One region of the Delftia lacustris genome, then DNA from elsewhere that is predicted to be linked to it. Evidence: riboswitches for the same ligand, from Rfam matches in the RefSeq annotation. Region 1 holds a riboswitch; the other holds the start of a gene.

What was found. Region 1 has a riboswitch for thiamine pyrophosphate ahead of thiC (phosphomethylpyrimidine synthase ThiC). Riboswitches for the same ligand answer to the same signal wherever they lie in the genome.
Region 2: it holds a riboswitch for thiamine pyrophosphate, as region 1 does, so the genes downstream of both, U6958_RS13260 (hypothetical protein) here and thiC (phosphomethylpyrimidine synthase ThiC) in region 1, are expected to answer to the same signal.

What each region holds. Positions count from the first base shown of each region.
Region 1 is NZ_CP141274.1:5,275,963-5,291,221, forward strand. It holds gene thiC (phosphomethylpyrimidine synthase ThiC) at 1-1,687, opposite strand, end outside; TPP riboswitch at 1,953-2,078, opposite strand; gene U6958_RS25615 (nitroreductase) at 2,141-2,803, opposite strand; gene cysE (serine O-acetyltransferase) at 2,866-3,690, opposite strand; gene U6958_RS25625 (RNA methyltransferase) at 3,726-4,553, opposite strand; gene U6958_RS25630 (inositol monophosphatase family protein) at 4,770-5,684, shown strand; gene fusA (elongation factor G) at 5,970-8,072, opposite strand; gene U6958_RS25640 (helix-turn-helix transcriptional regulator) at 8,336-8,686, shown strand; gene U6958_RS25645 (hypothetical protein) at 8,724-9,107, opposite strand; gene U6958_RS25650 (helix-turn-helix domain-containing protein) at 9,249-9,542, shown strand; gene U6958_RS25655 (ankyrin repeat domain-containing protein) at 9,603-10,025, shown strand; gene U6958_RS25660 (MAE_28990/MAE_18760 family HEPN-like nuclease) at 10,164-10,838, opposite strand; gene U6958_RS25665 (DUF262 domain-containing protein) at 10,835-11,950, opposite strand; partial or broken gene U6958_RS25670 (IS5 family transposase) at 12,277-13,092, opposite strand; one part of gene U6958_RS25675 (IS3 family transposase) at 13,218-13,500, shown strand; one part of gene U6958_RS25675 (IS3 family transposase) at 13,500-14,401, shown strand; gene U6958_RS25680 (hypothetical protein) at 14,641-14,943, opposite strand.
Region 2 is NZ_CP141274.1:2,597,495-2,612,753, reverse strand. It holds gene U6958_RS13305 (midcut-by-XrtH protein) at 1-896, opposite strand, end outside; gene U6958_RS13300 (hypothetical protein) at 1,197-1,547, shown strand; gene U6958_RS13295 (AraC family transcriptional regulator) at 1,516-2,922, shown strand; gene U6958_RS13290 (methyl-accepting chemotaxis protein) at 3,016-4,833, shown strand; gene U6958_RS13285 (SDR family oxidoreductase) at 4,841-5,638, opposite strand; gene U6958_RS13280 (ABC transporter substrate-binding protein) at 5,640-6,650, opposite strand; gene U6958_RS13275 (ABC transporter permease) at 6,689-7,450, opposite strand; gene U6958_RS13270 (ABC transporter ATP-binding protein) at 7,447-8,232, opposite strand; gene U6958_RS13265 (acyl-CoA reductase) at 8,234-9,721, opposite strand; gene U6958_RS13260 (hypothetical protein) at 9,718-10,836, opposite strand; TPP riboswitch at 10,904-10,995, opposite strand; gene U6958_RS13255 (DUF418 domain-containing protein) at 11,056-12,105, opposite strand; gene U6958_RS13250 (TetR/AcrR family transcriptional regulator) at 12,102-12,728, opposite strand; gene U6958_RS13245 (CocE/NonD family hydrolase) at 12,780-14,609, opposite strand; gene U6958_RS13240 (MarR family winged helix-turn-helix transcriptional regulator) at 14,826-15,259, shown strand, end outside.

The DNA of each region.
Region 1 (15,259 bases):
CGGGGTCCAGGCCCAGGTTGAACTGGTCCTGCCAGCGGAAGTCGAAGCGGGCCTGGCTCAGCGCGTCGTCGCGGGCGCGGGCGCCGGGGTGGCCCTTGGCGACGTCGGCCGCGTGGGCTGCGATCTTGTACGCGATGATGCCCTGCTTGACGTCGTCGCGGTCGGGCAGGCCCAGGTGTTCCTTGGGCGTGACGTAGCACAGCATGGCGGTGCCGAACCAGCCGATCATGGCCGCGCCGATGGCGCTGGCGATGTGGTCGTAGCCGGGGGCGATGTCGATGGTCAGCGGGCCCAGGGTGTAGAACGGCGCCTCGTGGCAGTGCTTGAGCTGCTCGGTCATGTTGGCCTGGATCATGTGCATGGGCACGTGGCCGGGGCCTTCGATCATGGTCTGCACGTCGTGCTTCCAGGCCAGCTGGGTCAGCTCGCCCAGGGTCTGCAGTTCGGCGAACTGGGCCTCGTCATTGGCGTCCGAGGCGCTGCCGGGGCGCAGGCCGTCGCCCAGCGAGAAGCTGACGTCGTACTGCTTCATGATGTCGCAGATGTCCTCGAAGTGCTCGTACAGGAAGCTCTCGCGGTGGTGGGCCATGCACCACTTGGCCATGATGGATCCGCCGCGCGAGACGATGCCCGTGCGGCGCTGGGCCGTGAGGTGGATGTAGGCCAGGCGCACGCCGGCGTGGATGGTGAAGTAGTCCACGCCCTGCTCGGCCTGCTCGATCAGGGTGTCGCGGAAGATGGGCCAGGTCAGGTCCTCGGCAATGCCGCCCACTTTCTCCAGCGCCTGGTAGATGGGCACGGTACCGATGGGCACGGGCGAGTTGCGGATGATCCAGTCGCGCGTGGTGTGGATGTTCTTGCCGGTGGACAGGTCCATCACGTTGTCCGCGCCCCAGCGGATGGCCCAGACCAGCTTCTCGACCTCTTCCTCGATGCTGGAGGTGACGGCCGAGTTGCCGATGTTGGCGTTGATCTTGACCTTGAAGTTGCGCCCGATGGCCATGGGCTCGATCTCGGGGTGGTTGATGTTGGCCGGGATGATGGCGCGGCCGCGCGCCACTTCGTCGCGCACGAATTCGGGCGTGATGATCTTGGGGATGGCGGCGCCCAGGCCGTTGCCGGCCAGGCGCGCCTCGCGCGCGGCGTCCTGCTGGTACTCGGCCATCCATTCGCGGCGGCCGTTCTCGCGCAGGGCCACGTACTCCATCTCGGGCGTGATGATGCCCTTGCGCGCGTAGTGCATCTGGGTGACGTTGCCACCGCTCTTGGCGCGGCGCGGCTGGCGCTGCAGCGATGCGGCCTCGGCCCGCAGGCGGGCCACGCGCTCGTCTTCCTCGCCGCGCTTGCCGCCGTCGTCCAGGGCCTGGCGCAGGCGGCCGGCGTAGTACTCGCTGTCGCCGCGCGACTCGATCCAGGCATTGCGCACGCCGGGCAGGCCGCTGCGGACGTCGATGGCCACGGCCGGGTCGGTGTAGGGGCCCGAGGTGTCATAGACGCTGACCTGCTCGCCATTGGTCAGCTGGATATCGCGCACGGGCACGTTGAGGCCGCTGTGCAGGCTGCCTTGCAGATAGCTCTTGGTGGAGGCCGGGAACGGCTTGCGCGACTGCGCCAGCAGGTCGGAAAAACGCTGTGCGTCGGGAGCTTCGCCGGCTGCGGGGGTGAAGATGGAATCGGGAGCGTTCATGTCGGGTTCCTTGCGTTCAAAGCGTCGATCAACAACGCTCCGGGAACCGGACACTCCTTGGGCTGTGCCAAAGGCCGCGCACCGGGCTATGCCAGTGTGGGCCTGCCAGGGCCGTATGGCCTTGGCCCCTGGTTGCCACGCACGCCAAGGCGCACGAGCAGCCTTGGTTGGCAAGAGCCGATGTGCGTTGGATGGTGGCCTGCCTGGCCGTTGCGGCCCTGCGTGTATCCGCCGTGGCGGACTTCCATCCTCTGACTTCGGCCCCGCTTCAGGGTCCCGCTCTTCTTCCGCCGGTATCAACCGGATCAAGTTCGTCGGGTTCGCCGCCTGGCCCATGCAGCGCATGGACCGGTTGGCATCTCAGTGCATCAGCACACCCCGGAGCAGCGGCAAGTATAGGGGATGGTTGGCGGCCCATCGCCTGCGGGTTTGCCCAGGGGCCATGCGCCGCAGTCAGTCGAAGCCGCGCAGCGCACCCCATTCGGCCAGCGGAGCGCGCGTGGCGCGCCAGCCGTTGATGGGGGCGTTCTTGTCCTCGTAGCCCAGCGCAATGCCGAAGGCCACGTGGTAGCCCTCGGGCAGCGCCAGCGCCTGGGTCACGGCGTCGTTGTAGCGGCGCCAGAAGCCCTGGGCGCAGGTCGCCAGGCCATTGGCGCAGGCCAGCAGCATGAAGGACTGCAGGTAGATGCCCAGGTCCACCCATTGCGGCAGGCCCATGCGCTCGTCCACCGCCACGATCAGGCCCACGGGCGCGCCGAAGAACTGGCCGTTGCGCGCCAGCTGCTCCAGCCGCGCGGGCTTGTCGTCACGCGGAATACCCAGCGACTGGTACAGCTCTTCGCCATTGGCAAAGCGCCGGCTGCGGTAGGGCTCCCAGAGATTGGGCGGGTAGGACAGACCGGGCTGGGCGTCCTGGGGCTCGGCTTCGGCAACGGCGGTCAGCAGCTGCTGCAGCGGCTCTCCCGTCAGCGCCAGCACGCGCCAGGGCTGCAGGTTGCCGCCCGAGGCCGCATTGGCCGACTGTTCCATCAGGGTGCGCACCAGCGCCGCATCGGGCGACTGGGGCAGGAAGGCGCGCACGGAGCGGCGCGCATGCAAGGCCTGTTCAACGTTCATGCTGGTCGGAGTCTCCGGTCTTCTTGGGGGATCTTGGGGATCTTTGGTGATCTTGTGCAGGCCTACTTGCCCATGATCTGGTCGATCTTGTCCTTCTGGAAGGCCTGCGGGCGCTCGGACTCGCAGGGCACGCAGTCGCCCACCTTGCTGCCTGCCGAGAGCTTGGCAATGGCCTCCCACAGCAGCGCGATCTGCTGCTCATGCGCGGCCGCGCCATCGCTCAGGCCGCGCATGGCCTGGGCCACGGGGTCCATTTCCTGGGTGATGCCGTAGGCCGTGAACGGCTGGGGCGCGGCAGAGGCCGGGACCTTGATGGACTCGGCCTTGGCCGATGCCGGGTCGTGCTCGGTCACATCGGCGCTGTGGCCGTTCTTGCTGGCGATGATGCGCGCCGGAATGCCCACGGCCGTGGCGCCTGCGGGCACGGGCTTGATGACCACGGCATTGCTGCCGATCTTGGCGCCGTCGCCCACCTCGAAGCCGCCCAGCACCTTGGCGCCCGCGCTGACCACCACATCGCGGCCCAGCGTGGGATGACGCTTGGCGCCCTTGTACAGAGAGGTGCCGCCCAGGGTCACGCCGTGGTAGATGGTGCAGCCGTCGCCGACCACGGCCGTCTCGCCGATGACGACGCCCATGCCGTGGTCGATGAAGACGCGCTCGCCGATGACGGCGCCCGGATGGATCTCGATGCCGGTGAGCCAGCGGCCGATGTGCGAGATGAAGCGCCCCAGCCACTTGAGGCCATGGTTCCAGCACCAGTGCGCCGGGCGCTGCAGCCAGATCGCATGCAGACCCGGATAACAGGTGATGACCTCCCAGGTGCTGCGTGCCGCAGGGTCGCGGTCGAGGATGCACTGGATATCGGAGCGCAGGCGGTCAAGCATCTAGGGGCTGGTTATTGTTGACAAGACCGCTCAGTCTAGCGTTTCGCTGGAGTGCTCTGCAGCATGGCCTTCGCAACACCGCGCAGGATGTGGATTTCCTCGGCGGTCAGTTGCGAGCGGTTGAAAAGCTGGTTGAGGCGCGGCATCAGCTTCTTGGGCGCGGCCGGATCGAGAAAGCCGATATGCGCCAGCGCCTGCTCCCAGTGGCCCAGCATGCCGGCCACCTGGGCCGCGTCGGCGCGCTGCGGCGCAGGCGTGTGCTCCACCACGGGAAAGCCGCCCAGCGCCTGGCGCCACTCATAGGCCACCACCTGGATGGCTGCCCCCAGGTTCAGCGAGCCGAACTGCGGATTGGACGGAATCGACAGCGCCACATCGCTGCGGTAGACATCGTCGTTGCTCATGCCGAAGCGCTCGCAGCCGAACAGGAAGGCCACGCCGGACTGGTTGCAGCGCGGCGCGGGAGCCGGTGCGGACACGGATGCATCGGTGGGCGGTGCCGCTTCATCGGGCGCATCGGCCTCATCGGGCGCAGCCAGCACATCCAGCGCCCCGCTGAGCAGCAGCTCGAAATGCTGGCGCGGCGTGCGCGTGGGCGGGCCGAAGTCGCGCGGCGTCATGGCCGTGGCGCACAGGTGGCTGATGCCGTCCAGCGCCTCCTCCAGCGTCTCGACCACGCGCGCATTGCCCAGCACGTCCAGCGCGCCGCTGGCCCGCTGGATGGTCTCTTCCTTGCGCAGCACGTTGGGCCAGCGCGGGCGCACCAGCACCAGGTCGTCAAAGCCCATGGTCTTCAAGGCGCGGGCGGCGGCACCCACATTGCCGGCGTGGCTGGTTTCTATCAGTACGAATCGGGTTTTCATGGCGTCGCTGGCCTGCCGGCGCCGGCAGAGCCCCCAAGACGGGACAGGTTGCGCAGCACAAAACGGACAAGGCGGGTAAAATTGCGCGCTATTGTCGCCGCCCCGCATCGCCGGACGCGGCTTTTTCCGTTCTTACCCGCGTCAAACAGCCTGCTTTTGCCAGAGAGGACCGTCCTCTCCTTGCACAGCCGCTGCTCCGCCAACGCCTCACAATCTATGTCGACCAACCTGCATCCCATGCTCAACGTGGCTATCAAGGCCGCACGCGCCGCCGGCGCCATCATCAACCGCGCGGCTCTTGACGTGGAATCCGTGCGTGTCGCACAAAAGCAGGTCAACGACTTTGTGACCGAGGTGGACAAGGCGGCCGAGCAGGCCATCATCGAAACCTTGCTGGGCGCCTACCCGGGCCACGGCATCCTGGCCGAGGAATCGGGCAACGAGTTCGGCGCCAAGAACTCCGACTACGTCTGGATCATCGATCCGCTGGACGGCACCACCAACTTCATCCACGGCTTCCCCGTGTACTGCGTGAGCATTGCCCTGTCCTTCAAGGGCAAGGTGGAGCATGCCGTGGTGTACGACCCCTCGCGCAACGACCTGTTCACCGCCACGCGCGGCCGCGGTGCCTACCTGAATGACCGCCGCATCCGCGTGTCCAAGCGCATCCAGCTCAAGGACAGCCTGATCTCCACCGGCTTCCCCTTCCGCCGTGGCGACAACTTCAAGCAGTACATGAACATGCTGGGCGACGTGATGCAGGAAACCGCAGGCGTGCGCCGCCCCGGCGCCGCCGCGCTGGACCTGGCCTACGTGGCAGCCGGCTTTGCCGACGGCTTCTTTGAAAGCGGCCTGCAGATCTGGGACGTGGCCGCCGGCAGCCTGCTGGTGACCGAGGCCGGTGGCCTGGTCGGCAACTTCACGGGTGAGGCGGATTTCCTGGAGCAGAAGGAATGCCTGGCGGGCAATCCGCGCATCTATGGTGCGCTGGTCGGCATCGTTGGCAAGTACAGCAAGTTTGCTTCTGCTGGTGAGAAGGCGGGTGTGCGGCAGGCGCTGTCTGATTCTGGAGAGGCGGCTCCCGTCGCTGATGCTGAAACTGCTGAGTCTGAGCAGCAGCCTGAGGCTTGATTCCGGCTTCTCCTCTCTTATGAAAAACAGCTCCTTCAAGGAGCTGTTTTTCGTTGGGCGTGGGTTCGGTGCGCTTTTTGCCCCTGCCGGGGGGGTGTTTTTCGAGGCCGGGTCTCGGCCCGGCGGCCGACTGCCCTTTCTTGATTCGCCAAGAAAGGTCAGATCAAAGAAGGCGACCCGAATGTCCACGTCCCTTCGCTTCGCTGCGGGCAACCTGCGTCGGCATACGGGAGGGGTGAGGGCCACGGCCATGGCCTCACGGCCTGGCCTGTGGCGCAGACTCTTTTACTTGACCCGTGCGTTGATCACCGCCTCGGCCACGTTGCGCGGTGCTTCGGCGTAGTGCTTGAACTCCATGGAGTAGGTGGCACGGCCTTGCGTTTGCGAGCGCAGGGAGGTGGCGTAGCCGAACATTTCGGACAGGGGTACTTCGGCCTTGATGGACTTGCCGCCGCCGGCCATGTCGTCCATGCCCTGCACCATGCCGCGCCGCGAGGACAGGTCGCCCATGACGGTGCCGGCGTAGTCTTCGGGCGTCTCGACTTCCACGGCCATCATGGGCTCGAGGATGACGGGGCTGGCCTTTCTCGCCGCTTCCTTGAAGCCGAAGATGGCCGCCATCTTGAACGCCATTTCGTTGGAGTCCACGTCGTGGTAAGAGCCGAAGGTCAGCGTGACCTTGACGTCCACCACGGGGTAGCCGGCCAGCACGCCGCTGGTCAGGGCCTCGACCACGCCCTTTTCCACCGCAGGGATGTACTCGCGCGGCACCACGCCGCCCTTGATGGCGTCTACGAACTCGAAGCCCTTGCCGGGTTCCTGCGGCTCCACCGTGAAGACCACGTGGCCGTACTGGCCCTTGCCGCCGGACTGGCGCACGAACTTGCCGTCCACATCGGTGACCTTCTGGCGAATGGTTTCGCGGTAGGCAACCTGGGGCTTGCCCACGTTGGCTTCCACGTTGAATTCGCGCTTCATGCGGTCAACGATGATTTCCAGGTGCAGCTCGCCCATGCCGGCAATGATGGTCTGGCCCGATTCCTCATCGGTGCGCACGCGGAACGACGGATCTTCGGCCGCCAGGCGCGACAGGGCGATGCCCATCTTTTCCTGGTCGGCCTTGGACTTGGGCTCCACGGCCTGGGCGATGACGGGCTCGGGGAAGACCATCTTCTCCAGCACGATGGGCGCGGACGGGTCGCACAGGGTCTCGCCCGTGGTCACGTCCTTCAGGCCCACGCAGGCGGCAATGTCGCCTGCGTGGATTTCATCGACCTCCAGGCGTTCATTGGCATGCATCTGCACGATGCGGCCGATGCGCTCCTTCTTGTCCTTGACGGAGTTGAGCACGCTGTCGCCCTTGTTCAGCACGCCCGAGTAGACGCGCACAAAGGTGAGCTGGCCCACGAAGGGGTCGGTCATCAGCTTGAAGGCCAGGGCAGAGAACTTCTCGCTGTCATCGGCATGGCGCACGATGATGGAGCCGTCTTCCGCATGGCCCTCCACGGGCGGCACTTCCAGCGGGGAAGGCATGAGTTCGACCACAGCGTCCAGCAGGCGCTGCACACCCTTGTTCTTGAAGGCCGAGCCGCACAGCATGGGCTGGATCTCGCCCGCAATGGTGCGCAGGCGCAGGCCGCGCAGGATGTCGGCCTCGGGCAGGTCGCCCTCTTCCAGGTAGCGGTTCATCAGGTCTTCGCTGGCCTCGGCAGCCGCCTCCACCATGGACTCGCGCCACTTTTTGGCGTCTGCCACCATGGCGGCGGGAATCTCCTGGTACTCGAACTTCATGCCCTGCGTGGCCTCGTCCCAGATGATGGCCTTCATCTTGAGCAGGTCCACCACGCCGGTGAACTGCTGCTCCGCGCCAATGGGCAGCACGATGGGCACGGGGTTGGCCTTGAGGCGGTCGATCATCATCTGCCGCACGCGCAGAAAATCCGCGCCCGTGCGGTCCATCTTGTTGACGAAGGCCAGGCGCGGCACCTTGTACTTGTTGGCTTGGCGCCAGACCGTCTCGGACTGCGGCTGCACGCCGCCCACGGCGTCATAGACCATCACGGCACCGTCGAGCACGCGCATGGAGCGCTCCACCTCGATGGTGAAGTCCACGTGGCCCGGGGTGTCGATGATGTTGATGCGGTGCTGGTCAAAGCGGCCGTCCATGCCCTTCCAGAAGCAGGTCGTGGCCGCCGAGGTGATGGTGATGCCGCGCTCCTGCTCCTGCTCCATCCAGTCCATGATGGCGGCGCCCTCGTGCACCTCGCCCAGCTTGTGGCTCACCCCGGTGTAGAACAGGATGCGCTCGGTCGTGGTGGTCTTGCCGGCATCGATGTGCGCGGAGATACCAATGTTGCGATAGCGTTCTATGGGGGTATGGCGGGCCATGAAAGGACTCCTGGGTGCTACGAAAGCGTAAGTGCGTGATCTGCCGGTTCGAAGGGTCGGATTCTCGCGGGGGTTGAATGAGGGTTGATGACAATTGGAATGTACGAAGACAATCGTACTATCTTCCGCAACTTCTTGCAGAACGATTCATGTTTTCACCACGCCATGCCCCTGTCTGCCAGATAACTGCCCGCGCCACGCCGCATCAGCGACGTGCGGCATTGCTTCCATGGCACAGTGGCGCCCCATCGACTGGACGATTCATGCTTGCCAACCACCCCGACCGCGAACAGATACGCCTGGAAAACCTGCTCAACGCCCTGGGCAACCCCCTGCGCTTGGCCGTGGTGCGCGCGCTGGCCGCAGGCCATGAGCGCGCCTGCGGCTCGCTCTTGCAGGGCCAGTCCAAATCCACCATGACCCACCACTGGCGCGTGCTACGCGACAGCGGCGTGATCTGGCAGCGCCCCGACGGCCGGGAAAACCTGCTCTCCCTGCGCCGCCAAGACCTGGATGCGCGCTTTCCCGGCCTGCTGGACGCGCTGCTGCAGGCCCTGGCCGAAGACCCGCTGACCGAACAGGCCACGGCGGCCCACCTCAAACCCTGCCCCTGAAGCCCGGCCCCCGCAACGCAGGCGGCAGCCCTGCGCCCTACCCGTTCCCGGCAAGCGCCGCAGCAACGCCCTCATCCGCAAACCGCTTGGCCGCCTTGAGCAGATAGCTCACGGCATAGAGGATGGGGTCATCGGCCTCGTCGCCGTTCAGATGGTCCACCACCTCGACGGCATAGCCCAGGTCCACCGCCGTGTCGTGCAGCAGGCCCAGCAGCTCCTTGTCCTGCGGCTCCAGCGACTGCGCCTGATCGGCCTTGGCGTAGTAGATGCGCAGCAGGTCGCGGCAGACGCAGTTGATGGCCGTGACCTTGTGGCGAGCGTGCAGCTCCAGCACTTCGAGGGCAGCGCCCAGGTGCAGGACGGCGTCGATGGCCAGGTCGTCGAGTTTGGGTTCGGAAATGGTGCAGATGTCTTGATCCATCGAAGCCTCCTCTGATGATTGAAGCCTGCGTCTCGGCCTCGTACCGAGCTGTGCCGGATGCAAGGCAGCAGCAGCCCAAAATCAACAAAAGAGTTAAATATAACGTGGTTTAAATTGCATCAAAAACTGACGCTCTTGCCCATGCAAAAGCGTCCTGTCAAACGCGGCCGTCCAGTCGGCGCCACTTCATTTGATGCAGACATTGCCCGGGCTTTCGGCGCGGCGGTGCGCTCCCTTCGCAACGAGCGCGGCATCTCCCAGGAGTCATTGGCCAACCTCGCCGATATCGAGCGTTCTCACATGGGCAAGGTGGAGCGCGGGGAGCACATGCCCACGCTGGTCATCGTGTTCAAGATTGCGCGGGGGTTGGGGTGTGGCGCGGCGGAGGTGATGGGAAGGGCTGAGGAGGAACTGCGGGGCGGGACTGCGGACTAGCAGCCGAGATTCGCTGAGCTTCGAGACCTCCAAAAGAACGGCCGAAACCGGAGGTTGGGCATGGATGACATCAGTGCGCTCATGAAAGCCATTGACGATGGGCAAATCACCGAAGTGAGACGTCTGCTTGAGGCTGGCGTCGATGCCAACGCAATGGATGAGGAAGGCCAGTCGCCTCTGATGGCAGCGGCTTGTGCAAACGACTTGAAGGCCCTGGACTTGCTGCTGCAGTACGGCGCCGATGTGAGGCGGGCCTATGCGGACGGGTGGACTGCGCTTCACATGGCCGTTGATTTTTCAATCGACTCGACTATTCAACGCGGAGGGGATCTTGGGGATGAACCGCTTGATGCCATCCTCTGGCTGCTCGCGCACGGGGCTGACGTGTACGCAAAGACTGAGAGGGGTGAAACGGCGGTTGACTTTGCTCGGGCGTATTGTTCGGGGCGCGTTGAACGGGTGCTCTTGGTAAGCCAGTCTTGAAAGTGTCGAACGTTCGCGAGCGCCCAGGCATACCTTCAAAGTCGGCAGCCAGTCGGGAACAGCCAGCCAAACGGCCCGCTTGGCCGGCGGCGTCAGACTGAGCAACGTCAGTTGCAGCTACCATCCAAGCCTGAGTCCTTATGTCACGCTAGTTGCCAAGGCGGGTAGTGTGCTGTCTATGCGCTGGAAGGACTTGAGCGCCGCGGCGTTTTCCAAATCAGTCTTGAACCACATCATCAGCTCTAGTATCTCTTCGGCAAGAGTTTCGAAACGTTGCGTTGAGATACTGAGATACTCCCCATGCGCAATCCTATTTCTTGAGGCCAACAGGGTCTCATCAATCAGATTGAAGCGAGACGAGTATCGGGCAACATCGATACCCAGCCAGCCCGCAATATTGACAAACACATCCGACTTCAGGTTCCCCTCTGCGGTAATCCCTGTGACTGGTAGCAAAGCTGGCTTATCAAGCAACGACATAAGGTGCGTAATTGCTGGAACGGCTACTGAAGATTTCCCACTATCACCCATCAGACTGAGCTTGGTTTTGATACTCAGCGCAATAAATGAGTCCTGCAAATCGCGCGTCTTCATTCCACGTGCTGACACAAAGACGACGTAGGCATTAGAGGCATTTTTTATAAAACCCTCCCAGTGTGCGTATAACATGGCAACACCTGCCCGAACATGAACATCCGCCTTCTTCGCCTTGGCTGATTTCGCCATTACGCGCAATTCAATAATCTCTTTGCGTCGCCACGCCAAATCATCATCTAAGTAGTTTGTCAGATCCTCTGTTGACCTGATCTTCATGGCTTAAAATACTCTACAGCAAAGGGAAGCAGATTGGCCATCCGCGTTGTTCCGCGAACACCCTGACCAGAATAATTTGAATAAATTTCGTTTGTCCACAAAGAACGAACCTTGTCGACTAGCCAACTCTGACGCTGGGCATCATTTAGCATAGCCATAATATTCTGTCGATTTTCCGCTACACCGTAAGCGATAACATCAAAGGCGGCAAGCATAGATCGGCCTGTATGTCGATTGCCGTCCCAGCGCTTGAATGCTTCGCCATTAAACGTCTTCCACAATAGCTCAAAAGTCCAATCAAAGGTTATTGATTCATCGGCCAGTTCGTTTGCAGTCAGCGCGCTCAATTTACGTGCTGCGTGGTCTAGATACTCATTAACATCCAACCCTTTAGTATACGCCTCACGTCGGTAGGCCACAAAGCGCAATACCATTTCATTATCTTGTGCCAACTCCTGTTGCGTGGGAGTGAGCTGAATTGTGTCTTTGAATTCCTGCTTGGCAGAATGATCGCGAATCCAATTGAAAAAATTCTCATTGAGCATCACCAGAACGCTGTTGCGAACCTCCTGGTCGCTGAGTTTCGATCCTCCTGTATTGAGACGCTGAAACAACTCGTACTTGGCATCTTGATCGCTTTCCTTGCGCAAAATCTCCACTCGAATTCTAGCCCGCTTTATTTCGAGCTGAAGCGGAGTATTGAAAACATTCGCATCACCGACTTGGCCACTTGTCCATTTCATACCATCCAACGATGGCAGAAAATTAGTCCCTGATAAAACCAGTGGATCCATAAGTTTTCCATTAACCTGCAACACCCCCATCAAATGCAGAGCAGTCGAGATACGCTGGAGACCATCAATCAGCTCCCAGACACCGTCTTCACGCTGAAAAACAAATACCGGAGGGACCGGAAGCCCCAATAGAATCGATTCAACAAAGCGGGTCTTCTGAGAATCTTCCCAACGAATTAGGCGTTGATAAGCGGGGGCAATTATTAGTTCATCATTCTTGTAGAGGCTTGCGATTTCGCCCAGCGACATCTCATAGCCATCGGTAACGACTTGTCGTTTTGCCTTTTCCAATTCAGCCTGCAGATTTTGAACGCTCATTTAATATACCTTGGTAACTCCGCATGTAGCATGCCATTTTTCAGAAATGAAACGGCCTTGGTAAACGCTTATTAAAAAAAACACCAGTGGAGCCTCACCAGCTGGCCGTATCATGCAGAGGGTGGTGAACAAATGCAATGCCTTCTACGCAACCGCTTTATTGTAGCCAACAACAGGAGCGCAAGCCACACGCTAAACCCAAGGTGCATACAGGGTATGCAGCAACACAACGATCACAATGTGCAGGAACCACGCTACGGTTACCTTCGCGCAACGCCCATTCGACACACAATGACTTAATTTCGTCAATGGCTGCTTAGGGTGTGTTATGAACTACTGGCACAAGCTAGCAGTCGTGCGGCATTGGGCAGCATGAGCACGGCAAAGAAGAGGGAGTGCAGTCCGCTGAGCACCTCGGGCAGCCGTCCATAGTCCAGAGACAGTCGTCGAAAGCGCGCCAGCCAACCAAAGCTACGCTCAACCTCCCAGCGCCTGGGCAGCAGCACGAAGCCTTTCTTCGCTTCAGGTAGCTTCACGATCTGCAGTGTGATGTCATTTTCCTGTGCGACCTCTCGCGCCTTCTCTCCGGTGCCGCCCTGGTCTACCTACGCCAGCTCGACCGTGTGGCCCGTGGCCTGCTGCACTGCGGCGCAGAGGTGGTCGACTTGGGCACGCTCCTGTTCGTCGGGCGGCGTGACGTTCACCGCCAGCAGGTGGCCGAGCGTATCGACTGCCACCATATGCACCTTGCTGCTTCGCCTGCGCTTGTAGCCGGCGTAGCCTGCGCGCGGTCCGCTCTCGCTGCTCGACTGCAGCGTGCGACCATCGAGCGCGATCGCGCTCGGCTGACCCTGCCGGCCCTGGGCCACGCGAATGATCGAGCGCAGATCCGAGACCATCGCTTCGAAGCAGTCCGCCTCCACTCAGCGGCGGCTCTGCTGGTAGACCGCCTCCCACGGTGGGAAGTCGTTGGGCAACAGACGCAAAGGTGCGCCTCCACGAACCAGCTAGCACAGGGCGTTAAAGACTTCGCGCAAGTTATGGCGGCGCTGCGGCGCCGCCTCTTCCATCAGCGTCAGATAAGGGCCAGCGAAGCTCAATTCTTCGTTGCTGACGTCCGTCGGGTGGGGCTTGCGGGGCATAGCCGCGCTCTAACCTCACTGCTATTGCGGCGCTCAAAGTTAAGAAAACGCTCTAAGCGGCTGATTTTGTGTCATGGTCCAATGAAATAGGACACCTCGATAGGGGCCCATAGACCCCAGAGGAAATGACGAACATGAAAGACAAAAGAGCGCGCAGGGCGTTTGACGCAGCCTTCAAGCTACAAGTGGTCAAGATGGTCCGAGAACAGAATCTGAGCGTGGCTCAGGTCAGCAAGGATCTGGATCTGGTTGACAGCGCGGTGCGCCGCTGGCTGGCGCAGTACGACGAAGAGGCGGCCGGACGTCCGGGTATTGGCAAGCCGTTGACGGCCGAGCAGCAACGCATTCGGCAATTGGAGTCGCAGGTCAGGCAACTGCAATCGGACAATGAACTCCTAAAAAAAGCGTCGGCCTTCTTCGCCCGGGAAATGAAATGATTCAGGACCTGATGAGTGCGCAAGCACAGGCGCAGAAGGCCCCAGTAAGCCAGTGGTGCAGGGTGTTGGGCATGAGCCGCTCGGGCTGGTACGCGGCGCGCAAGCGCGCCACCACAAAGGCTGCAGTGAGCCCACTGAGCCTTCAGGCCAAAGCAGTCTTCCATGCCAGTGGGAGCAGCTACGGCAGTCGCCGCCTGAGTGCACAGCTGAAATTGCAAGGCTGGGCTGTTGGGCGCTACAAAGCACGCACTTTGATGGCCGCGCACGGACTGCGAGCACGCTGGCGGCGCAAGTTCACGCACACCACCGACAGCCGCCATGGCTTGCCTGTTGCAGACAATGTGCTGCAGCGCCAGTTCAAACCTGAAAAGCCCAACCAGACATGGGCCAGCGACATCACCTACGTTCGCACACGCAGTGGCTGGCTCTATCTGGCGGTGGTGCTGGACCTGTTCTCCAGAAAAGTAGTGGGCTGGGCCATGGCCCCGAGCATGCCAGCACAGCTGGTGTGCGAGGCGCTGCGCATGGCCATCACAAGCCGCCGCCCCAAGCCAGGATTGCTGGTTCATTCGGACCGAGGCAGTCAGTACGCCAGCGAACTGCACATGGGGTTGCTGGAGAGCCATGGCCTGGTGTGCAGCATGAGTCGCAAGGGCAACTGCTGGGACAACGCAGTGATGGAGAGATTCTTCCTGAACTTGAAGATGGAGCGTGTCTGGCAGCGCGACTATGCAAACCATGCTGAGGCCCAGGCGGACATCGCGGACTACATCGTGGGCTTCTACAACCCTATCAGGTTGCACTCCACGCTGGGATACCAGTCACCCAATGACTACGAGATGCAGCAGGCGTTGGCAGCTCACTCAGCTTGAACGAACATCCCCTATCGGAATGTCCGAAAAGACTTGACCACGACATTGTTCAATTTCAAGCATAGAGAAAGCCACCAGCGCGAGCAGTGGTGGCTTGGTACAGCGCGTGGGAGAACAGGTTATTCGTGCGTAGGTTTTTCCATCCAGGACTCGTTTCACTTGGCCACGTCTTTCGCCCCGATGCGCACGTAAATTTCCTCGGGCGTGTGGGTTTTAGCGAGCTCGCGTATTGCCTTGACCTATACCACGGACAAGCGCCCATCCCGCCCGCAAATCTGCGCCATCGCCCAGTCGTTGTCCTTCCACTTTTCGGCGACCCATGGCGCTAGCAATCCCAAGCGGGCATGGTCATTCAGCCACTTGTGCAGTATCTTGTCGCGGTCATCGGGCAGAGGAACGACGCCTTTCGAAAGCAATCCGTTTTCGCGCAGGCCGCTCTTTCCGCCCGGCACCATGTTGAGCCGGCGCTCGTCATCCCAATGCCCTTCCACTAGGAACTCTTCCGCCTCGTAGAGCTGCTTCAGATCGTCGGTGATAGCCATCACCTTGTGGTGCACGTACGTGAGACGCTCGCCCTCTAGCTCTTCTAGAAATCGGCGATGGAAAAGCAATGAACTGCCAGTCTCAATCGCGCGATGGTACTCAGATCAGCGCTTTTGCCAGCTGCGGGTGGACACACCCACATAAAAGGACCCGTCGTCAGGGTACGACGCACCAGCGCCGAAGATGTGCTGGTAGAAGACGTATGCGCGCTCGGAGGTAGTGCTTGGACGATAGCAGGAAGTGCGCGGGCACCGAAAATACAAGGCTAGGGCTCCTGATGGTGCTTTCTTCAATCTGCGTAGTTCCGTGCATGGC
Region 2 (15,259 bases), 2.7 Mb from region 1:
ATGCCCAGCGGATGGCCGCCGCTGTAGTTCGCATCCGCCTGGAAAGTGAAGCTGCCGTCTGCCTGCAGCGCGAAGGTCCCGCGCCCCGCCACGTTCCGGGAGCTGCCGGCCGCCACGGTCTGGCCTTCATAGGTGAAGCTGGCGACCACGAGCACCCCATCGGCATCGGAATCGTTGGACAGCACATTGCCCGTGCGCTGCCCAGCCGTGTCCACCTGCACGCTGTCGGGCGCAAGCACGCTGGGATGGCTGCCGTGCGCGGCGGCCGCCGCGTTGGCGCACAGCTGCGCCACGTCCACCCAGCAGGAGCCGCCCGCCTCCAGCGTGGCGCCGACCGCGCAGGCGCTGCCGGGACGCGCGGCCGTCGTGGGAATCGTGCCCGGCACGCCCAGCGGAAAGCAGGTGTTCCACACAGGGTCCGTGATACCGGTGATTTTCAGCCGTAGCGATGTCTGGTTGCGGTAGACCACGGGCAGGAATCCCTGCGGTGCGCCATCGGCACCCACCGCTGTCGTCTGCACGGGAACGGTGAGCGTCTCGCCTGCGGCCTGGTTGAAGGCTTCCTGCAATTCCTGAATCTGGGCCTGCACCCGCTCGCCCCAGACCGCCGTGGCTGCGGTCATGACAACAGCACCGCCCATGGCCCAGGCACGCAGGCCGACCAGGGAGATCCGCCCTTTTTGCACACCCCGCACAAGGCAGGCCCCCAAGGCCAACGCCAGCAGCGCAAGAGCGCCAGGGTGGTCCACAGGAATCGCCGCCGGCGCCACGGCTGCCAGCGGTGCCGCAGTGATGCTCTGGGCCTGGGCTGCCGGCACGGCACAGGCCACGGCCAAGGCGCCCAACGCCTGTGCGAGCCCCGTGCCACGGGCAAGGAATTGGAAAAGTTGCAGCATGGGTCTGGCCTGGAAGAAAAGATCCGAAGATCCGAACAGGCGGGGAGCGGTCCCCGCCACTGCCTTCAGGCAGGCCACAAATGACTGCGCTGCTGACAATTTCTTACTTTAGACGACGGCCTGCGCAGCGCATATCCCTGAAAGCAGGTAATTGGCCAGCGGGCACCGGCTCTGGCAAGGGCCGCTCGAAGGCCGCACGACCCCTCCAATGCGCCCAGCTCGTCCGACCGCCCGCCCTTGCCTGGCAGGTACCGGCCCAGACCCACCCCGCCCACATGCGGGCCGCATATCACTCGACTTGTGACAACCCTAGAAAACCCAGGGATTTTCTCGCGGGCCTTTGTGATTTTTCCCATCAGAAAAACCGAGCCGCATCAGCGAATTAAGTCAATGGAGCCGGAGAAAGTTTCGCAAAAAGACAAACGCCTGCGCAATCTGACAAGAGAAAGCTTTTCCAAATGTAAACAATTGTTTATTCAGCCTGTAAGATTCCTCCAGTCAATCAGTGTTTCCCATGGGACAGGCCTGCGCCATCCCACAGATGCATTCATCATGAAAATGCATCAATCGAGCAGGATCATTGATTTTTTCATGCAAGAATTCTTACTCAATCCATCTTTTGACGCACAACATCCACGGCCACCCAGATGAGAGCGCATCCAGATTGTGGAGAATAATATCCGACCATCACCAGCGTACTGATCAGGGAAACAATAAAATCAGCCGGGCCGAGCAATTGCTGCAGGCCTGCAAATGGCCGGAGCCGCCGATATATCCATCATTGGTACTCAGGCATATTCAGGAAGCGCAGGCGATTTTCGAATTGCACCGCATGCCTGACCGCGCGGTGTCGTCGCGCATCGCAGCGGCCTTCATCCATTGCCAGCTGGGTGAGGAGCGCAATGCCATTTCACTGGCCACGGCGGCCATGGCCAATCCCGCGCTGCTGCCGCCCGAGGCCCTGGTGCGCGCCACCTATGTGCTGGCGCTGGCGCATGGCCGGCTGGGCGAGCTCGATACCGCCCTGCAATTGATCGAAGGCAAGGACCATGATTTTGCGCAAATGGCGCCCGGAGACAGCCCCTGGCTGCCCGCCCTGATCACCTGGGCCAGGGCGCAAATCCTCTGGAAGGTCTTTCTTTATAAAAACCACCAGGACCTGTGGTGCGGGCCGCCGCCCGATTCAGGCCTGGTCCAGCTGGGTGCCGCTGCGCCCGACAGCGCTGCCTTGCAGGACCTGCTGGGGAATGTGGGCCGCCAGCTGCCAGCGGGCCTGGCCTGGCCGTACAGCGAGCTGCTGCGGCTGTCGCTCAAGGGGTTGGAGTCGGGCCGGCGCGAGGCTGCCGCCGTGGTCCGCGCCATTGAGCGCATCGGCATCCACTACCAGGCCAAGAACCCGCCCATTGCAGGCTGGGCCTGGCTCAGCAGTGCGCTGGTGCATTGCAGCAAGCGCCAGTACGGACAGGCGCTGCAGGCCGCCGTACTGGCCAAGTCCACGGCGCAGACCTACCAGTTGGAGGGCCTGTACCGCAATGCGCTGGTCTATGAGTACCACATACAGGAAACGCAGGGCGATTTCGCGGGCGCACTGTCCACGCTGAAGGCGCTGAACATCATGCGACTCAAGAGCATGGCCATCAGTCCTTATCTGGAGAAATCACGATTCACGGCCATGGACGAGGCGCGGTTGCATGACCTGGAACCTGCCTATGTGAAACGCGCCCTTCAATACATAGAAGACAACCTGGACAAGAAACTGCTGGTGCAGTCCATTGCCGACCATTGCCGCGTCAGCCGCCGCACGCTGGAAGTTTCATTTCGCCATAGCCGATCATGCAGCATTGGTGAATATATAAGACAAAGCCGTATCCACCTGGCTGCGGAATCCTTGCTGACCACGGATCAAAGCATAGGACAGATTTCCTCCCGGCTTGGATATTCCTCCCTCTCCACATTTTCCAGGGATTTTTCCGGCCATTATGGGATACCGCCATCGGCCTGGGTTCGGCACCACCGGCTGACGTGATTTGAAAAATCCTGGAATGCATATGACGGTCGTGTATTCAGGCCCTACCGATCACCCGAAGCAACACGCAAAGTAGGACGCAAAGGAAGACGCATGAAATATCTGAAGAATATGAAAACGGGCTCCATGCTGGGTCTGGGTTTCTCGGTTCTCATCCTCATCGCGCTGTCGATTGCGCTGCTGGGCCGAGCGCGGCTGATCCAGGCCTCGGACGATGTCTCCTACCTGGCCGACACGCGCATCACCAGCCTGCTCAGGCTGGTGGAGGTCAAGAGCTCGGTGGAGTTCATCTTCCGCGGCGTGCGCAGTCTGGCGCTGATCGAAGACCCTGCGGAAAAGGCCCTGGCCAAGGCCACGCTGGACACGCAGCGCCAGAAGATAGGCCAGCTCATGGAGCAGTTCCGCGAGGGACTGACCACGCCGCAGGGCATCGCCCTGTACGACCGCATGAGGAATGCGCGCACCGCCTACCTGCCGCTGCTGGACCAGTTCATGGCCGCGGCCATGCGGCATGACCTGCCCACCGTCTCGGCCATGCTGGGCAGCAGCGGAGAGTTCCGCAGGCAGCAGGACGCGTTCTTTGCCGCCATCAACGACATGCTGGCCCACCAGCAGGTGCGTGCCACGGAAACGGCCCAGGCCACCGAAGGCAAATCGCTGGCCGCCGGCCGGCAGATGCTGTCGCTGGCCCTGGCCTCGCTGTTGCTGGGTGCGCTGGTGGCCTGGGCCATCACCCGCCGCATCAAGGGCCTGCTCGGTGGCGAGCCGGCCTACGCGGCCCAGGTCACGCAGGAAGTGGCCAAGGGCAACCTGGCGGTGAACGTGCAGCTGCGCCGGGGCGATACCACCAGCCTGCTGGCCAGCCTGGAGGCCATGCGCGCCAGCCTGGCCGGCATCGTCAGCCAGGTGCGCCACAGCAGCGAATCGATTGCCACGGGCGCCAGCCAGATCGCCTCGGGCAACGCCGACCTGAGCGCTCGCACGGAGGAGCAGGCCGCCAACCTGGAGGAGACGGCCGCCTCCATGGAGCAGATGACCGCCACCATTCAGCAGAACGTGGACACGGTGCGCAGTGCCTCGGGCCTGGCCCAGTCGGCCAGCGCCACGGCCGTGCACGGCGGCGAGGTGGTGCATGGCGTGGTCAGCACCATGGAGGACATCACGCACAGCTCGCGCAAGATCGGGGAAATCATCGGCGTGATCGACGCCATCGCCTTCCAGACCAACATCCTCGCGCTCAATGCCGCCGTGGAGGCCGCGCGTGCCGGGGAACAGGGCAAGGGCTTTGCGGTGGTCGCCTCGGAGGTGCGCTCCCTGGCCCAGCGCTGCGCCAATGCGGCCAAGGAGATCAAGGGCCTGATCAGCGAGAGCGTGGGCAAGGTCGCCGCCGGCTCCCGCCAGGTGGCCGAAGCCGGCAGCACCATGAACGACATCGTCACCCAGACACACCGCGTGGCCGAACTGATCTCCGACATCGGTGCCGCCACGCAGGAGCAGTCCCAGGGCGTGACCCAGGTCAGCGACGCGGTGCAGCAGCTCGACCAGGTGACGCAGCAAAACGCTTCCCTGGTGGAAGAGTCTGCCGCTGCTGCCGACAGCCTGAACAAGCAGGCCGCGCAACTGGTGCAACTGGTCAGCGTGTTCCGGCTGGATGAGAACGCGACCCGCCCCCAGGCCGCCCTGTCCAAGTCCACGACAGTGGCAGCGGCCGTGCCGGCGCGTGCACAGACCGCCAGGCCGTCTCCCGCGCTGGCCCCTGCCGTTCCCCGCCCCGCCAAGCCCTTGCGCGCGGCAGCGGCTGCGGCCTCCAGCGCGCCTGTGGCGCTGCCCGCCAAGGCAGCAACACCCCGCCGCGCCACGGCGGCCGGAATGGCCGAGATGGCCGAGACCGATGAGTGGGAGCAGTTCTAGAACAGGCTCAGCGCATCACCAGGCCGCCATCGACGAACAGTACCTGTCCCGTCATGAAGCCGCTCAGTGCCGAGGCCAGGAACAGCACCGGCCCCGCCACGTCTTCGGGGCTTGCCAGGCGGCGCAGCGGCGTGGCGGCCATCAGCGATTCGCGGAAGGACTCGCGCGTGTCCTGGGTGCCCTGCGTGGGATAGACCAGGCCTGGCGCCACGCAGTTGACGCGTATGCCCACGGGCCCCAGCTCGCTGGCCAGGTTGCGGCTGAAGGCCACCAGCGAGGCCTTGGCCGTGGTGTAGTCGTGGTAGGGCACGACGGGGTGCTCCACCAGGTTGCTGGCGATGTTGACGATGCTGCCCCGCGCACGCTGGCGCATCTGCGGCAGCACGGCGCGGCAGACATTGAAGGCCGCGCCCACGGCACCGTCGTACTGGGCCTGGTAGTCGCTCCATTGCAGGTCGTCGAAGCGGCGGCGGCGCTCGGGGTCGAAGGCGTAGGGTTTGAAGGCGTTGTTGACCACGATGTCGATGGCGCCCGCCTCGCGCGCAATGGCCTCGGTCATGGCCTGGACGGCGGGCTGCGAGCCCACATCGGCCTTGATGGCCCAGGCATCGCCTCCGGCCTGCTTGCCCGCAGCCTGGCAGGCCGCCACGGTCTGCGCGGCGGCGGCATCGTTGGACAGGTGGTTGACCACCACGGTGGCGCCCTCGCGCGCGAAGGCGGTGGCAATGGCCGCGCCTATGCCGCGGCCGGCGCCGGTGACCAGTACCACCTTGCCTTGCAGGCCCAGGGAAGACGGCTGTGCCATCTCAGGCCCCGGGCAGCAGGCTGGTGTCCACCACGTCGGACACCTTGATCTGCCTTTGCACCATGCCCAGCGCGCGGTAGGCGTCGGCGCCCTTTTGCAGGGCGGCCAGGTCGAAGCTGCCCAGCGGCTTGCCGGCCTGCAGCGGCTGCGAAGACGCATTGCGCAGGCGGATCACGTCCAGGTTGATGTCGCGCCGCGTGCCGTCGATGGCGTGCTTGCCGGCCAGCGTGGCGGCCTCCTCAGGGTTGGCCATCATCCAGGCGGCGCTGTCGCGGTAGCCCTTGAGGAAGGCGCGCAGCAAGTCCTTCTTGTCGCGCAGCGTGTCCTCGCGCACCACGAACATGTCGCTGGAGATGTTGAGGTGGTCGCGCACCTGCATCACATCGACCTCGCCAATGCCTTTGCGCAGGCCCACGGCCAGGCCGGTGTCGGTGGCGGCCGTGGCATCGACCTGGCCCTGCATCAGCGGCGCGAAGTTGAGCAGGCCGGTGACGACGATGGTCACGTCCGACTCCTTGAGGCCGGCCTGGTGCAGCATCACCAGCAGGTTCTGGCGCGTGCCGCTGGACAGGCTGTAGACGCCGATCTTCTTGCCCTTGAGGTCCGCCGGCTTGCGGATGCCCGCCGACTTGAGCGAGACCACGTTGAACACGTTCTGCGGGTAGATGTCGTAGATGGCGACCAGCTTCTCGCCCTTGTCCAGCGCCATGAAGAAGGAGCCGGGATCGGTGAAGGCCACATCGGCCTGGCCGCTGAGCATGTTGCGTATGGCGTCGCCGCCACCCGCGCCGGGCAGGTAGGCCAGCTCCACGCCCTGGGCCTTGAAGAAGCCCTTGTCGGGCTCGGCCAGGATGTTGGTGATCTCGCTGATGGGCTTGCTCCAGCCCGCCAGGCGGATCTTGCCTTGCACAGGAGCGGCCAGGCAGTTGCCGGCCAGCGCCAGGCCGGCAAAACCGGCAGAGGCGCCCAGCAGGCTGCGGCGGGTGAGGAAGGGGGATTGCGGTGTGTGCATGGCGCTTGGGGAAAAGGTTGCGGAAGTGTTCAGGATGGTCAGGCGGCGCGCGAGCGCAGCAGCCGGCGCTCCAGCACCAGGCAGGCCTGGTACAGCAGCAGGCCCATGGCGGCGATCAGCACCAGGGCGGCGAACATGAGGGTGGTGTCCATCATTCCCTGGGCGGCGATGACCACGGCGCCCAGGCCGCGGCTGGCGCCCATGAATTCGGCCACCACGGCGCCGACCAGGGCCAGCACCACGGCCACGCGCAGGCCCGCAAGAATGGCGGGCAGGCCCGTGGGCAGCTTCAGGCGCAGCAGCGTCTGCAGCCGCGTGGCGCCCAGCATGCGAAACAGCTGCAGCCGCTGGGCATCGACCTGGCGCAGGCCGGTCAGGGTGTTTTCCATCAGCGGGAAAAAGCAGATCAGCGCCGTGATCAGCACCGTGGGCAGCATGCCGAAGCCGAACCACAGCACGAACAGCGGCGCCAGCGCCAGCTTGGGCACGACCTGGCTGACCACCACGTAGGGCTTGAGCACACGCTCGAGCAGCTCGGATTCAGCCAGGGCCATGCCCGCCAGCAGGCCGATCGCGCTGCCGGCCGCCAGCCCCAGCAGCAGGGCCTGGAGCGTCGCCCAGATGTGCGGCCAGAAATAGCCCGTGGCCAGCCCCGTCCACAGCGATGCCGCAATGGCCGAGGGCGCCGGCAGCACCAGGGCGGACAGGCCCCATTGCCGCACCAGCAGCTCCCACAGGCCCAGCAGGACCAGCGCCAGCGCGGCGGCCAGCAGGCGGGCATGGAACAAGGACACCGTCATGCCGCCGTCCTGTCCAGGGCTGCGCGCACGCGGGCGCAGTGTTCGTTGAACGCCGGCCCGTGGCGCATGGCCTGGGTGCGCGGCGCGGGCAGATCGACTGCCATATCGGCCACGATGCGCCCGCCGTGCATGAGGGCGATGCGGTCGCCCAGGTAGACGGCCTCGTTGATGTCATGGGTGACGAAGAGCACCGTGGTGCCGCGCTCGCGGCAGGTGCGCAGCAGGTCGTCCTGCAGCTCGGCGCGCGTGATGGCGTCCAGCGCGGCAAAGGGCTCGTCCAGCAGCAGCAGCGGCGGATCGAGCACCAGCGCCCGTGCCAGCGCCACGCGGCTTTGCTGCCCGCCCGAGAGATGGCGCGGATGGCGCTGCGCATGGCTGGCCAGGCCCAGCTGCTGCAGCAGCGCCAGGGCGCGTTGCTCGTCCTGCGGCGCGGGCCGCCTTTGCAGCGACACGGGCAGCAGCACATTGCCCAGCGCCGTATGCCACTCCAGCAGCGTGGGCGCCTGGAACATGAAGCCCAGCTGCGGGCCGGGCTCGGCCAGCTCGGCGCCGCGCAGCAGGATGCGGCCCGACTGCGGCCTGAGCAGCCCCGCCGCCAGCTTCAGCAAGGTGGTCTTGCCGCAGCCGCTGCGGCCCAGCAGGCAGTGGACCTCACCGGCCTGCACGCGCCAGTCCACGCCGTCCACCACGGGCGGGCGGCCCGGGTAGGTGAAGACCACTTGCTCGACATCGAGAAACGCCATGGTTGCAGCCCCGTCCGTCCCCTCTTGCAGGTTCGCCATGTCAGTCCGCATACGGCGCAAACGGCTGCGCCGCCGCCTCGGCAGATTGCTCTATCTCGGTCATGCGCACCAGGTCCAGCAGGTTGAAGCGGCCGTCATGGTGCCAGCCGGCCTCGGGCATGCTCATGGAGCCGATGGCGCTGATGCGTGTGACGCCGGCCGCGCCCAGCAGGCCGGCCAGGCGGTACAGCTGCTCGGGCGAGGCGGCAATGCCGGCCGTCTGCAGGTAGTCGCGCTGCGCGGCCACCACGGGCACGGCGTCATCCAGGCGGTCCACGCCCACCACGGCAATCGTGCGGTACAGGGCCGTGGGCGCCAGCGGCTGCAGGCTGTCGCTGTACGCCACGCTCCAGGGCGCGTCCACCGGACCCAGCAGTTGCTGTTCGTCACCCGACCATTCCACGGACTGCTGCCAGCGGGCCACGGCGGCGCCCTCCTCCAGCTCCAACGGCCGGCGCGCAAAGCGCCGCTGCAGGTTGGCCAGCTCGGCCGCCAGGTAGTCGGCAAAGGCACGCGGCGGCACGGGGGCACCGCGCTCCACGTAGAAGACATGGGGCGAGTAGCAGCCCTGCTGGTCGTAGCGCATCACGTCCCAGGCCGCCAGCCGCGCCACGGCGGGCGCCTTGAGCGTGTCCAGCGCCTGGGCGCCCACCATGCCGAAGCCCAGCTTGTGGCCATGCGGCAGAAAGCGCGTGGTCACGGGCAGGCGCTGGCGCAGCGCCTGCAGCGTCTGGTTGCCGCCGTAGGCGAGCACGGTGTCGGCCTCGGCGTGGAGCGCGGCGGCGGCATCTCCATTCGCGCCATCCGCCCCATCCACACCCCCCGCACCGCTCCACCACACCACGGCCAGGCAATCGGCCAGCGGCGGATGCACCTCGGCCAGCAGCCGTGCGAACCAGCCAGCGAACAGCGGCTCGGCGCTGGCCAGCTTGCCAATGGCGGGCGCCTTGACCAGCAGGCCGCAGACCAGGCTCCACAGGGACAGCGCAGGCACGTTGCCGGCCCAGCTGTGCATCAGCAGGTCGGGCCCGAAGGCGCGCACCGCGCCGCCCTTGGGCGCGGGCTGGAAGCCGTCGAGCACGGCCGGGTTGGCAAAGTCCTCGGCCACGAAGCGCCGCAGCTGCGCGGCGCGAAAGGTCTTGAAGAAGCCCGTCAGCCCCAGGCGCACCATGTCGGCGTCATAGCCGCTGACCACGGGCAGCCAGGTCTCGGCCTGGCGCCGATAGGGATCGCTGCGGTCCAGCAGGCGGGCGATGGCGCGGTCGATGGCGTCGATGATCTCGGCCACGGGCATGGCCCTGAGGTGGCGGTCGGCGGCACGGCGCACATGGGCTGCCAGCGCATGCATCTGCGGGCCGGTCAGCAGGGGCACGGAGACTTCCAGCCGCACGCCACCGCGTTCGAAGGGCAGCACATGCCACTGCACCTTGTCCTCGCGCAAACCAGGCAGTTCGGGCAGGTAGCCGGCCGTGATCCGCTCGATGGTCATGCAGCAGCGGCCTTCACGAATTCATCGACCGCCAGCGAGCAGCCCTTGGCCGCTGCGCCCTCGGCACGCCCCAGCAACAGGAAACCGCTGTTCTCGCCATGGCCGGCCCACAGGCCCACGTCCTCGGTGAGGATGGTGGTGACCGCGTTGTAGTTGGCCAGGTCGCAGTGCACGAGAATGCCGCGCTCGCCGGGCGCCACGCTGCGGCCGGTGACGGGCTCGACCAGGCGCGAGCGTATCCAGTGCGGCCCCGACTTGACCGAGGGCAGCGTGGCATTGCCGTCGTCATAGAACTGCGTGCTCAACTCGGTCATGCCGTACATGTTGATGCAGTGGCTGCGCGGCACGCCCAGCAGCCGGGACAGGTCGGCGTAGAAGTCCTCCAGCGGCAACTCGCGCGACTGGCCCTTGTAGCCGCCCGTGTCCAGGATGCGGCTGCCCGGCGGCAGGCAAAAGCTGCGGCCCTGCTCGCGCAGCGCGTCCATCACATGCACCAGGCTGAAGCTGGCGCCCAGCAGCGCATAGGGGCGGCCGCTGCGCTCGGATTCCTCCAGCACGGCGCACAGGCCGGGCATGTCCAGGCCGTCGGGGGTGAGGAAGTAGCGGCTGTCGGGAGTGCCGAATTCCGTCTTGGCCAGCGCCAGGTAGTGGGCCAGCGAAGAGTTGGGCATGGCCTGCTCGTCGGGAAAGAGGATGCCCATGGGCAGGCGCTCGTGCCCGGCCATGAAGCGCTGCGCGAAGTTGCGCGTCATCGACGCATCGTAGACATCGAGCGCTGGATGGAAGTGGCGCCCGCGCGCGGACAGTCCCTTGGCCTGGCCCGTGGTGCCGCTGGTCATGAACACGCGCTCCGCGGGCGAGGCCGGCTCGCTGCGCAGCTCCATGGCCTTGAACGCATCGATGGGCACGGCGGGAATGTCGCTCCAGGTCTTCACATTGCGCAGCGTGGCGCCGCGCCGCTGGCAGAAGCTGCGAAACGGCGCATTCGATTCGTATTGGTAGGCGAACAGCCGCAGGGCCAGTGCATCGAACTGCTCGTCGGTGCAGCCGTCCATGGCGATGAATGCAAGCAGGTCTGCGACCAGAGAAGCCGCCTGGGGCCGGGCCTTGTCCATGGAATTCCTTCGAGAGCTGGGACGTGATGCTCCGAAGGCTCCCCCGGCCGTGGCGCATGGGCGGCCACGCAGGGGTGCAGGCTCTTCTTCCGCCGGAATGACCCGGTTCAAGTTCTCGGGTGTGGATCTCAGCACTGGCGTGCACCCCGGAGCGGAGGGCTATCTTACAGCAGGGTCGCCAACGCCGCAGGCCCGGGGCCATCGCCCTGCAAGACTGCGTCAGCCCAGTGCCGTCAGCCGCCGCATCACCCATTCCACGGGCCCCTGCGCCACCTTCTTGCTCCAGGCCCAGGCGGCCAGGCTGGCGATGATCACGTACAGCGCGGCGGCCACGGCCACTTCGCGCAGGCTGCGTGATCCGTCCAGCGCGCCCATGGCCTCCAGCAGGCCCATGCCGATGAGGATGTGTGCCAGGTACAGGGTCAGCGTCATGCGCCCGGCCGGCAGCAGGCCGCGCCACGGTCCACCGGGCCAGCGGTCGGCCAGCCGCAGGCAGGCGCCTATGGCAATGCTGGCGCAGCCCAGGCCCATCAGCAGGTAGGCCGGGCCGGGCGGCATGGGGCCGGTGGCCAGCCAGGGAGCCCAAGCGCTGCGGGCCGCAAGCGCCGAGACGGCGCAGGCCAATCCCACCATCACGCCACCCGCAGCCACCAGACCCCATTGCACGCGCGGCTCGGCCAGCGGCAGGCGCGCCAGCAGCATGCCGCACAGGAAGAACGCAAACCACGGCAGCACCGGATGGAAGCCGTTGAACAGCAGGTTGCGCGCAAAGCCGGCCGGCTCCCACAGGCCCTGGTAGGACAGGCTGGCCCAGTCCCAGCCCTGGCTGTAGTCCAGCTGCAGCAAGGCCCAGGCGGAGAGCACGGCCACGGCCGCCATGCCGGCCAGCAGCGCCCTTGCGCCGGCCTGCAGCCAGGCGATGGCCAGCACGAAGTAGACCGCGTAGTAGTGAATGATGTCGGCCGGAAAGATCACCAGGTTCATGCCACCGGCCACCAGCAGGAACAGCGCGCGGCGCAGCGTCCAGAGGCGCGCCGTGGCCGGCTCCAGCGAGCGCGTGGCCAGCACCAGGCCCAGGCCTGCCAGCACCACGAAGGTGGCCGAGGCCTTGCCCTCCAGGAAATGGAAGAACGACAGCAGCCAGCCAGGCTCCTGCAGCGCGGGATGCATGGCCTGCTTGAAGTTGACGAACACCATGCCCGCCAGCGCCAGGTAGCGCGCCAGGTCCAGCCCCGCCAGGCGGGCGCCCCTGCCGGTGGCATGCCTCATGTCGCGTCTCCCTGTGCCTCGCCTCCAAGAAGGCAGGACAGCAAGGCGGGATGCAGCACATCGACCCCTTCATCCGCCCCCGCGTCTTCTTGCGGCGTCACCGCCAGCGCAAAGCGCAGCGCATCGCTTTCCACGGCATCCAGCAGCAATTGCGCGGCCAGGCGCACGGGCACGGCGGGCCGCAAGAGGCCCTGCTGCGCCCCGCGCTCCATGAAGCCTGCCAGGCCGTCGAGCATGCGCCTGCGGTTGGCCTCGAAGGCCGGCGCCAGCCCGGGCGAACGCGCGATCTCGGACAGGCACTCGGCGCTGAGCACGGCCCATTCCCGCTGGCGGCACAGCGCCTGGTAGGCGACCAGGAATTGCGCCACCACCGGCAGCGAAGGGGCTGCGGCCCGCTCCAGCGCCTGAAGCAAGGGCAGCAGCTCGGTCTGCTCCTGCGTGGCGACCTCGGCAATCAAGGCCTCCTTGCCGTCGAAGTGGTTGTACAGGTTGCCCAGGCTCACCGAGGCGGCCTGCGCAATGTCGCGCATGCTGGTGCAGTGAAAGCCGCGCTCCACGAAGCACTGCAGGGCCGCCTGCACGATGAGGGCCCTGCGCTCGCTGATGTCTTCCTTCTTTTTCATGCCCCGAATGATGAACGAACGTTCATTCATAGTCAACACCGGGGCACGAAGTCACAGCGGCGGCATGGGGCCCACGCCCGGCGGAACAGCCTCCTCGTTGGGCCTGCAGGGCTGGCGCAGCATGCGCCGGCAGTCCGGCAGTTGCCGCTCATGGGCATAGGCGATATGGCCCAGCACGATCTTCGACGGCCGGCTGCGGTCCAGCCAGACGGTGTTGGTCGAAGGCGTGGACAGATGGTCGAAGGCCCAGTACCCGGTCTGCGAAGGCGTGTCCAGGGTCACGCGCAGGCTGGAGCCCGCGCGGAACACATGGGCGAATTTCTGGATTTCCACGCGCATCAGCGTGGGCTCGCCGGGGCGCAGCGGGCGCACGGCGGCCTCGGTGAAATCGCCCCAGGGCCGCAAGGCGGTGGAGCGCTGGCCGTCCAGCGCGCGCATGGAGGCACGCAGCCAGCCGCGCTGCACGAACATCTCCTGGCCGTCGGGACGCACCTCCGAGACGGTGACCTGCACATCGGTGTCGCCGGCCGTGGCGCTGAGCCACAGGTCCAGCGAGGCCTCGCCATAAAAGCTCAGCGCGCGCGGCAGCGGGGCCGTGGTAAAGCGCAGCAGGCCCTGCCCGGCGGGGCTGGCCATCCATTGGCCCGCGCCGGACTCGGTGTCCGCGTCGGGATGGTTGGCATCGGCGCCCGGCAGCGGGTAGCGGTAGCTGGCCGATTGGCGCTCGGCCTGCGGGGGCGCATCGCCCAGCCCGCCGCCCGGCTGCAGCCACAGCGTCATGGGCGTGACGCGCACGGGCAGCCGGTCAAAGCTGGCCACGGCCGAGGGGCGCAGCTGCCCATAGTCGCCCCCACCGTTCATCCACTGCATTTCCTGCGCCAGCAGCACGCGCGGCGTGTGCTCGAAGCCGTTGCTCTCGCCCTTGAGAAAGCGCGCGTAAAAACGCTTCATGGTCTCGCGAATAAAGGGGGCGCTGTCGGTGTGATGGTCGCCGTTGGAGCTGATCAGCCACATCTTGTCCGGGGCGATGCTGTCCTCGTAGTAGCCCATGCGGGTGCCCACCTGCTCGTCCTGCCAGGACTGGGTACCCAGCGTGGGAATGTCGATGCGGTGCGTGGTGTACATGGCGCTCTTGCGCGCGTAGCGGGCGCCGAAGAAGCGGTCCTCGTCCAGCCAGCGCGCCATGTCCAGGTCGGGGCGCTGGATCTTGCGGATGTTGTCCTCCACGACCTGGGCGCATCCGGTATCGCCGTCCAGCGCCTTGGCGTCCTCGGCGGCCTTGCGCCATATCGCGGGGAACTGCCCCCACCAATTGGCGGGAAAGCCGATGTTCTGGATGCCGCCCGGATAGGCCACGTCGCGGTAGGGATCGGCCACGTTCTTGCCAGGCGCGATCGCCTTGAGGCTGGGCGGACGCTGGGCCGCCACCCACAGCTGGTCGTAGCCCGAGTATGAATAGCCCACCATGCCCACCTTGCCCGTGGACCACGCCTGGCGCGCAGCCCACTCCACCGCGTGCGCCCCGGCCGCGCCCACGGAGGCGTCGGCCCACTGGTTCTCGCCCGTGGAGCAGCCCGTACCGGGCACGTTCAGGCCCATCACGGCATAGCCTTCCTTGGTCCATTCCTGGGTGGTCTGGTCCGTGACCGAGCCCGATCCGTAGCCGTCGTACTCCATCAGCACGGGAAAAGGCCCCGGCCCCTTGGGAAAGACCACCGAATAGCGCATCTTGTTGCCGTCAGGCAGCTGGATGTAGCCCCAGATGCGCGGCCCGGGGTTGGTGCTGCCCGAAGAGCCCCCGCCGCAGGCCGCAAGGCCCAGGGCAAGGGTGGCGATGCCGGCCGCGCCGAGCCACGCGCGGGAATGGCGAAAAGTCATCATGGATGGTCCTCCTGGTTGCTGATGCAGTCATGCCCGCAAGGGGGCAGGCCGCAATGTAGGACCGTCCGGGCGCATGGCGCACGCGCAGGCTGAAGGGGGGCTGAAGCACGCCTGAAGACAGGCTGAAGGCGAACGCGGCCAATCGCCACGGCCTTAGGCCCCGGACCACGGCAGCCGCGCGCCACACTATGATTCGATTTTCAGTTCCTTGAACCCATGCCCCGCGCCCGCACATCCAAGCCCGCTCCGTCCGAAGAGAACACGGCCCCGTCCGGCACCACAGCGCCGGGGCCGTCCATCGACGCCTCTTTCCTGCACACCCTGGTCGGCTACAACGCCCGGCGTGCCTCGATGTCCATCATCGAGGTGTTCGTGGAGCGCATGGCCACCCACGATCTCAAGATGGTGGAGTTCTCCGTGCTGTCCCTGGTGTCCCACAACCCCGGCATCACCTCGCGCCAGCTGTGCGCGGCGCTGGACGTGATGCCGCCCAACCTGGTGGGCCTGATCGCCGCGCTGGAGCGGCGCAAGCTCATCGAGCGCCGCCCCCATCCCACAGACCGCCGCGCCGTGGGCGTGCACCTGACGCCGGCCGGCGCCGAACTCACGGCCCAGGCAGAAAGAACGGCGGCCCAGCTGGAGATGGATGC